One region of the Pseudomonas sp. H1_F01 genome, then DNA from elsewhere that is predicted to be linked to it. Evidence: riboswitches for the same ligand, from Rfam matches in the RefSeq annotation. Region 1 holds a riboswitch; the other holds the start of a gene.

Evidence for each region. Region 1 has a riboswitch for cobalamin ahead of AB4O09_RS20090 (CbtB domain-containing protein). Riboswitches for the same ligand answer to the same signal wherever they lie in the genome.
Region 2: it holds a riboswitch for cobalamin, as region 1 does, so the genes downstream of both, cobO (cob(I)yrinic acid a,c-diamide adenosyltransferase) here and AB4O09_RS20090 (CbtB domain-containing protein) in region 1, are expected to answer to the same signal.

Annotation. Positions count from the first base shown of each region.
Region 1 covers NZ_CP162823.1:4,463,457-4,467,865, forward strand. The annotation lists gene cobN (cobaltochelatase subunit CobN) at 1-107, opposite strand, end outside; gene cobW (cobalamin biosynthesis protein CobW) at 111-1,175, opposite strand; cobalamin riboswitch at 1,274-1,487, opposite strand; cobalamin riboswitch at 1,701-1,923, shown strand; gene AB4O09_RS20090 (CbtB domain-containing protein) at 2,024-2,212, shown strand; gene AB4O09_RS20095 (CbtA family protein) at 2,224-2,919, shown strand; gene AB4O09_RS20100 (cobalamin biosynthesis protein) at 2,916-3,320, shown strand; gene cobM (precorrin-4 C(11)-methyltransferase) at 3,398-4,144, shown strand; gene nfuA (Fe-S biogenesis protein NfuA) at 4,325-4,409, opposite strand, start outside.
Region 2 covers NZ_CP162823.1:1,899,069-1,903,477, reverse strand. The annotation lists gene bluB (5,6-dimethylbenzimidazole synthase) at 1-478, opposite strand, end outside; gene AB4O09_RS08715 (cobyrinate a,c-diamide synthase) at 475-1,872, opposite strand; gene cobO (cob(I)yrinic acid a,c-diamide adenosyltransferase) at 1,884-2,510, opposite strand; cobalamin riboswitch at 2,591-2,799, opposite strand; gene AB4O09_RS08705 (hypothetical protein) at 2,954-3,538, shown strand; gene AB4O09_RS08700 (PQQ-dependent sugar dehydrogenase) at 3,676-4,409, shown strand, end outside.

The sequences.
Region 1 (4,409 bases):
CTGGAGTCGCCGCTGCACAGGATCACCAGTTCGGCGGGGGTTTGCCCCAGGTCGGCAATGTTGTCATCCGACACGAAACCGCCGGGCTGGGTCCTGAGCAGGTGCATGGCTTAGGCCCCGAGGGCGGCGCGCAACTGCGCTTCGAGCAGCGCGGCGTCAAGCGCCTGGCCGATCAGCACCAGGCGGGTGACCCGCGCTTCCTCGGCGCCCCACTGGCGGTCGAAATGCTTGTCGAAACGCGTCCCGACGCCCTGGATCAACAGGCGCATCGGCTTGTTCGGAATCGCCGCGAAACCCTTGACTCGCAATACTCCGTGCTGGACCACCAGATGCGTCAGCGCGTCGAGCAACAGGCTTTCGTCAGCCTGGGGCAGTTCGATGGAAATGGAATCGAAGGCGTCATGATCGTGGTCATCATCGTCGCCATCGTGGTGATGGTCGTGATGGCTGTGGCGGCCGTCGATGTGTTCTTCGGAACCAGCGCCCAGGCCGATCAATACGTCCAGCGGCAGGCGACCGCTGCTGGCTTCGATGACCTTGACCGCCGGTGGCAGCTCTTCGGCGACTTCCAGGCGAACTTTGGCCAGGTCCTCAGGGCTGATCAGGTCAGCCTTGTTGAGGATCACCAGGTCGGCGCTCGCCAGTTGGTCGGCGAACAGTTCGTGCAGCGGCGATTCGTGGTCCAGGTTCGGGTCGAGTTTGCGCTGGGCATCGACCTGGTCGGGGAACGCGGCAAAGGTACCCGCGGCCACGGCCGGGCTGTCGACCACGGTGATTACCGCATCGACGGTGCAGGCGCTGCGGATTTCCGGCCATTGGAAGGCCTGGACCAGCGGCTTGGGCAGGGCCAGGCCGGAGGTTTCGATGAGGATGTGATCGAGGTCGCCACGCCGGGCCACCAGTTCGCGCATCACCGGGAAGAACTCTTCCTGCACCGTGCAGCACAGGCAGCCGTTGGCCAGTTCATAGACGCGGCCGTTGGCTTCTTCTTCGGTGCAACCGATGGAGCACTGCTTGAGGATTTCGCCGTCGATGCCCAGCTCGCCGAATTCGTTGACGATCACGGCGATGCGCCGGCCCTGGGCGTTGTCGAGCATGTGCCGCAGCAAGGTGGTTTTACCCGAGCCGAGGAAACCGGTGACGATGGTGACGGGGAGTTTGGCCAGTGTTTTCATCGGATGCCCTTTGGCAAGGTGGCGGGCAAACGGGACGACAACCGCTGGCACAGGCGTGCGCGGAAGATTTCGCCACCGGATCACCCCGCCCGGTTGTAGTGAGAATCTGTCTCGAGGCAGGTCTCCTGGCTGACGGCGGGCCAATCTTTCGACTGGCAATTGCTGCGCCTTCCCGTGCGCCCGTTTTAAAGGGCATGCACAGTGGCCTTGCAGAAACAGCACCGTTCACAGTTGCGGGGGCAGCCGCGGCTTGGACCGCGTTCCCTTCTTAGCTCCGGCATGTGCCGAAGAACCTCGAAGGCGCAAGGCTACGCAGGGTGTGGGGGCGGGTCAATCGCCAGAGTGTTCTGCGGTGTATGTCCGGGCCTCATCGCGAGCAGGCTCGCTCCCACAGTTGATCTTTGTTGAACATGAGTTTTGTGATCCGCGAGATTCATTGTGGGAGCGAGCTTGCTCGCGATGGGCGCAACTCGGTGCCAGCCTGAGAACCCACGCCAATTGACGCCCCGCCCCCGCCCATGCTCTCCTGTACGCCTAGTTACGGGTGCCCTTCACAGGGTGAAACGGGAAACCGGTGAATCGTGTGCTTTACTCCAAAGCCACGTCAGTCCGGTGCTGCCCCCGCAACGGTAAGCGAGCGAAGCGTCTGAACCACTGTGTCCCCGGACATGGGAAGGTGACGCTTGCAGGCCAGGCGCAAGCCCCGCCCCTCGCGAGCCCGGAGACCGGCCCTTGACTCATGCATCAACAAACCCGCGGTGGGCGGGCGCTGTTCGAACCTTGGCGGGCTTTCGCCCGGGGTTTCATCGCGCTCGAATGCCCACTGAACAAGAACAGAGGGAAGCGCCATGTCGACCATCAGCAGCACCGCCCGCACCGCCAGCAGCACCACCACCCTGAGCCAACGCCTGAGCGCCGCGATCCTTGCTTCCATCCTCGGCGCGGGGCTGGTCTATTTCGCCGGTTTCTCCCACATCGAAGCGGTGCACAACGCTGCTCACGATACCCGTCACAGCGCCGCATTCCCGTGCCATTGAGAACTGACGACATGATCAAGCGTATCGCGCAGACCGCTGGTTTCAGCGGCTTGCTGGCCGCCCTGCTGCTGACTCTGCTGCAAAGTTTCTGGGTATCGCCGTTGATTCTCCAGGCGGAAACCTTCGAGAAGGCCCCGGCGACCGAGGTCCATGAACACGCCGACGGGGCGGCTCATACCCATGATGCCGAGGCCTGGGAGCCGGAAGACGGCTGGCAGCGCGTGCTGTCCACCACGGGCGGCAACCTGGTGGTCGCCGTGGGGTTTGCCCTGATGCTGGCGGGCCTGTACACCTTGCGCGCACCGACTCGCACGTCCCAGGGCCTGCTCTGGGGCCTGGCCGGTTATGCCACTTTCGTCTTGGCGCCGACGCTTGGCCTGCCCCCGGAATTGCCTGGCACCGCAGCGGCCGACCTGGCCCAACGACAGATGTGGTGGATCGGCACCGCGGCGTCCACGGCGGTGGGCATTGCCTTGATCGCCTTCGGCCAGCATTGGCTGCTCAAGGTGCTGGGCGTGGCAACATTGCTGGTGCCCCACGTCATCGGCGCGCCGCAGCCCGAAGTCCACTCGATGCTGGCGCCCGAAGCGCTGGAGAGCCAGTTCAAGATTGCCTCGCAGTTGACCAACGTCGCGTTCTGGCTGGCCCTGGGCCTGATCAGCGCCTGGCTGTTTCGCCGTGACGGCCAAGCCCACCACGACGCATGAGCGCCGAGCCGATCCTGGTGATCGGCCTGGGCTGCCAGCGTGGTTGCCCGGCCAGCACGCTGCGGGCCCTGCTCGACCAGACGCTGCTGGCCCACGGCATCGAACTTCATCGGGTACGGGCCCTGGCCAGTATCGACCTCAAGCGTGACGAGCCCGGGCTGCTAGAGCTGGCCGGGCAACTGGCGCTGCCGCTGACCTGCTTCAGTGTCGAACAGTTGGCCAGCTACGAGCAGCGGCTCAGTCACCGTTCCGAGATCGCCTTCGAGCGAACCGGTTGCTACGGCATCGCCGAAAGCGCCGCCCTCGCCTTGGCCGACCAGTTGGGCAGATCGCCCGCGACGCTACTGATTACTCGCCAAAAAGGCCCCAAGAGCACGTTGGCATTGGCGGTCGTGGCGTAAATCCCGATAATCGGCGCCCAGGATCATGAGCGATCTTCATCTGGGCAACGCTCACCCACCTTCCACAGGAGCCGGTCATGACCGTTTACTTCATCGGCGCCGGCCCCGGCGACCCGGACCTCATCACGGTCAAAGGCCAGCGACTGATCCGCCAGTGCGCGGTGATCATCTACGCCGGCTCGCTGGTGCCAACCGCCGTCCTTGAAGGCCATTGTGCCGAACAGGTGATCAACAGCGCCGAGCTGCATCTGGAACAGATCATCGAATTGATCAAGAGCGCCCATCTCAAGGGCCAGGACGTGGCCCGGGTGCATTCCGGCGACCCGAGCCTGTACGGCGCCATCGGCGAGCAGATTCGTTGCCTGCGGGAATTGGCCATCCCTTTCGAAATCATCCCGGGGGTGACAGCGACCTCAGCCTGCGCCGCCCTGCTGGGCGCCGAACTGACCTTGCCGGACATTTCCCAAAGCCTGATCCTCACCCGCTACGCCGACAAAAGCCCGATGCCCGCTGGGGAAGAACTGGGCAGCCTGGCGCAGCACGGGGCGACCATGGCGATTCACCTGGGGGTCAATCATCTGGAAAAAATCGTCGACGAACTGCGGCCCCACTATGGCGCCGATTGCCCGATTGCCGTGATCCACCGGGCGACCTGGCCGGATCAGGATTGGGTGATGGGGACGCTGGACGATATCGCAGCAAAGGTACACGCCAAGGGCTTTCGCCGCACGGCGCTGATTCTGGTGGGACGTGTGCTGGGCAACGATGTGTTCAGCGAGTCTTCGCTGTACCGCGCCGGGCATGCGCATCTCTACAGGCCCTGACTCGCCAGAGAATCCACCTGGATCCCCCTGCGGGAGCGAACCTGTGGGAGCAAGGCTTGCCCGCGAAGGCGTCGCCTCGGTCTATCCGCTACACCAAGGTGTTTGCATCGCGGGCAAGCCTTGCTCCCACAAGCTCGCTCCCACAGGTTACGAGCTGATCGCAAGATGGTATTGCCACAATCAGTAGTAGGCGTTTTCTTTCTGCGTGTGGTCGGTCACGTCGCGTACGCCCTTGAGCTCCGGAATGCGCTCGAGCAAGGTCCGC
Region 2 (4,409 bases), 2.6 Mb from region 1:
GGGGTTCGAACAGCGACACCCAGCCCATCCCCAGCCCTTCTGCGCGGGAAGCCAGCCACAGGTTCTGGATCGCGCAGGACAGCGAGGCCAGGTCCATTTCCGGCAAGGTCCGACGACCGAAGATGTGCCGCTCACGATCTTCCATCAACGCCGCCACCAGCACTTCGGCACAGTCGTCGATACCTTCGACCTTGAGCGTCATGAATTCATCGCTGCGCTCACCCAGGGCCTCGGCGGTGCGAATGCGTTCCTGCTCCACCAGTTCGCGGATCTGCCCACGCAAGGCGCGGTCGCTGATGCGGATGAATCGCCACGGTTGCATCAGCCCGACGCTGGGGGCCTGGTGTGCGGCTTCCAGTAGACGGCGCAGCAAGGCCGGCTCAACCGTCCCGCCGCTGAAATGGCGCATGTCGCGGCGCTCGGCGATAGCGCGGTAGATGGCGTCGCGTTCGGCCTGGGAGAAAGCGGTGTCTGTCATGGCCTCTTCGCGAGCAAGCTCGCTCCCACATTGGCTAGTGTTGCACTTGAGATCACTGGGTCCCCTGTGGGAGCGAGCTTGCTCGCGATAGCGGTCTCAGGATCCGGCGCAAACAACGCAGCAATCGCCTTGGGATTGGACGGAAAATAAAAATGCACATAGGAAGCCGTCATCCGCCCCTTACGGAAAACCGCTTCCGCCCCGCGCCCGCCGTTGGGGCTATGGCCACGGGCAATCGGTTCAAGTTCGGTGCTGGTCAGCGAATGATGATAGGTATGCCCACGCAAGGTGCCTTCCGGCAAGTCCACCGATTGCAACGCCAGGGCCGCCAGGCGTTTTTGCATCTGCGCATCACCCGCCAGCAAACCCAGCAGTTCGGCGCGCACGCCTTCAACGTCGGCCAATGAGTCCAGCAGATACAACATGCCGCCGCATTCGGCGAGCAACGGTTTATCGGCTGCGTGATGGGCACGGATCGCCGCGAGCATCGGCGCGTTCCCGGCAAGCGCAACATGGTGCAGTTCCGGATAACCGCCAGGCAGATAAAGGCTGTCCGCCTCGGGCAGTTCGCTGTCATGAATCGGCGAAAAGAAGCTCAACTGCGCGCCCATGGCCCGCAGCAGATCAAGGCTGGCGCCATAGGTGAAGGCAAACGCTTCGTCACGGGCCACGGCGATGCATACCCCAGCGAGCCACGGCTCAACGGCAATCACCTCGGGCGCGGCGAACTCCACCGCTGGCGGCAGCGCCACTTCACAACTGCCGGCCAGGGCCTGCGCGGCCGCGTCGAGGCGCACGTCCAAGTCGTTCAACTCGCTGGCCTGGACCAAACCGAGGTGACGACTGGGTAATTCGATGCCGGTTTCCCGGGACAGCGCGCCGTACCAGCGCAAGCCTTCGGTCAGGCTGCCTTCAAGCAACTGCGCGTGGCGCAAGGTGCCGACCCGGTTGGCCAAGACCCCGGCGAACGGCAGGTCGGGTTGATAACGCGCCAGGCCCAGGGCCAGGGCGCCGAAAGTCTGGGCCATGGCCGTGCCGTCGATCACCGCCAGCACCGGCACGCCAAAATGCCGCGCCAGATCGGCGCTCGACGGGGTGCCGTCGAACAGCCCCATCACCCCTTCGATCAGGATCAGGTCCGCTTCGGCAGAGGCTTCCCACAACAGTCGGCGACTTTCCTGCTCGCCGACCATCCACATGTCCAATTGATAGACCGGCGCGCCACTGGCCCGCTCCAGGATCATCGGGTCGAGGAAGTCCGGGCCACATTTGAATACGCGCACCTTGCGTCCCTGGTTGCGATGCAACCTGGCCAGCGCCGCGGTGACGGTGGTCTTGCCCTGGCCCGAGGCCGGCGCTGCGATCAGCACCGCCGGACAGTGGCGGCTGGTCATGGCGGGATCGCTCACAGTTCGACGCCTTTCTGCGCCTTGATACCCGCCTGGAACGCGTGCTTGATCATGCCCATTTCAGTCACGGTGTCGGCCAACTCGATCATCTCGGGCTTGGCGCCGCGACCGGTCACCACCACGTGCTGCATCGGTGGGCGGGCCTGCAGATCGCTCAGCACCTGATCGAGGTCGAGGTAACCGTGCTTGAGGGCAATGTTCAACTCGTCGAGCACCACCAGGCCGATGGACGGATCGCTGAGCAACTGGCGCGATACGGCCCAGGCGGCTTCGGCGGCGGCGATGTCGCGCTGGCGATCCTGGGTTTCCCAGGTAAACCCCTCGCCCATGACATGAAAGCGCACCTGCTCCGGGAAGCGGCGGAAGAACAGTTCTTCACCAGTGCTGTTGCGCCCCTTGATGAACTGCACCACGCCGCATTGCATGCCGTGGCCCATGGACCGCGCAAGCATGCCGAACGCCGAGCTGCTCTTGCCCTTGCCGTTGCCCGTCAGCACCAGCAACAGGCCGCATTCATTCGGCGAGTTGGCGATGCGCTCGTCGATCACGGCTTTCTTGCGCAGCATGCGCGCCAGGTGGCGTTCGTTGCGATCAGACGTGTCGGTGAAGAGGGAGTCGGTCATGGGAAGCCTCCGTTTGGGATTGGATAACGGCGGGCGGGCACAAAAAAAGACGGCAACAAGCCTGGCATCGCCCACCGTGATGCCGTTGGATGAATCAGGCCGGTCTCCGGGCTCATGAGCGGCGTGGTGCCGGTCTGTGCGCCTTCCCATGTCTGCGACACAGTGGCTTGAGCACAGCGTTGACTCATTTACCGTTGCGGGGGCAGCGCCGGGTTCGTATGCACTCACCGGCTTCCCTGTTTCACTCTGTCGACCGCAGCCACAGAGCACCTGAAACAAGCGGCGAAGGTTAGAGGGTTGGGGGTGGAGCGTCAATTAAAGCCGCCTGTCGGGACGATCATTGGCGCCGATCAATAAAATGACGCCAATCTTGTGGGATTCTGCGGCAAGTGATATCAAAGCGACATTACGACCCGATATCACAAGAACAAGAGGGCAAAAGCATGCAAGGGATGATCATCAGCAATCCAAAACTGGAGTTTCTGCGTCCAGTGCTGGAACGTTGGTTTGACTGTATCGACCGCTATAACGCGGTGCGTGGCGATAACGACACGCCCTACTGGTTCGATGAAAAAGCCAACCTCGGCTTGCTGTCGGCCGCAGCCTGGATGGCTGAGATGGTCACACTGCAGAACGCCCCGACCCGCAAGCAGAATGAAGAAGGCGAACGCAACGTCAGCGCCGACCTGTTCATCGCCAGCACCGAGGAGCGCGCCTTCATCCAGGCCACCCAGCGCTGGCCCAAGGTCAACAACCTGAACCTGACCCAGCCGCTACTGGAAGCCACCAGCGATGCCAAGCGCATCAGCTATGCCAGCGACCTGAAGCTGGGCTGCCTGTTCGTCTCGCCGCAAAAAGCCCAGCAAAGCGCCACGCCCGAAGAATTGCAGGACATGATCGATGACCTGCAGAAGGAAAACACCTGCGCCGCGGCCTGGTACTTCCCTTACGCCTACCGCAAGTTGCGCAATGAAGCCGGTCATTACCATCCTGGCATTGCGGTGCTATTCAAACAGGCCCATGGTTGATTCATTCAACAAGGAACTGTGCAAGCAAGCTCCCAAAGGGAGCTTGCTTGCCTGGCTGACGGGGCCCACCCGCCGTTGAACCATCACGCGTCTACGCTCCTCTATGAATAACTACATGCATTCATAGGGAAGCCAGCATGCTCAAGCCACCCCACCTCCTGATCGTCGTCCTTGCCGCCGGACTTGTCGCTTGCGGCGAGTCGTCCACCTTGCAAGTGTCCGACGGCACCGGCCCAGCGCCGAAACTGCCCGAACCGAACAAGACCCTGATGCCCACCGTCAACATCGCCGAAGCCGTCGGCTGGCCGCAAGGCGCCAAGCCGACCCCGGCCCAGGGCCTGCAAGTGGGTGCATTCGCTGAAGGACTGGACCATCCGCGCTGGCTCTATGTGCTGCCCAATGGTGATGTGCTGGTGGCCGAAACCAACGCCCCACCCAAGCCGGACGACGCCAAAGGCATCCGGGGCTGGGTGATGAAAAAAGTCATGGGCCGCGCCGGCGCCGGCGTGCCCAGCCCCAATCGCATCACCCTGTTGCGCGACGCCAATCACGACGGCATCGCCGAAACCCGCACGGTGTTCCTGGAAAACCTCAACTCACCGTTCGGCATGACCCTGGTCGGCAATGACCTCTACGTGGCCGATACCGACCGATTGATCCGTTTCCCCTACAAGGACGGTGACACGCAAATCAAGGCGCAGCCGACCAAGGTCGTCGATCTGCCCGGGGGCACACTCAACCATCACTGGACCAAGAACGTGATTGCCAGCCGTGACGGCAGCAAGTTGTATGTCACCACCGGCTCGAACAGTAACGTCGCGGAAAACGGCATGGAGGCCGAAGAAGGTCGCGCCGCCATCTGGGAAGTGGA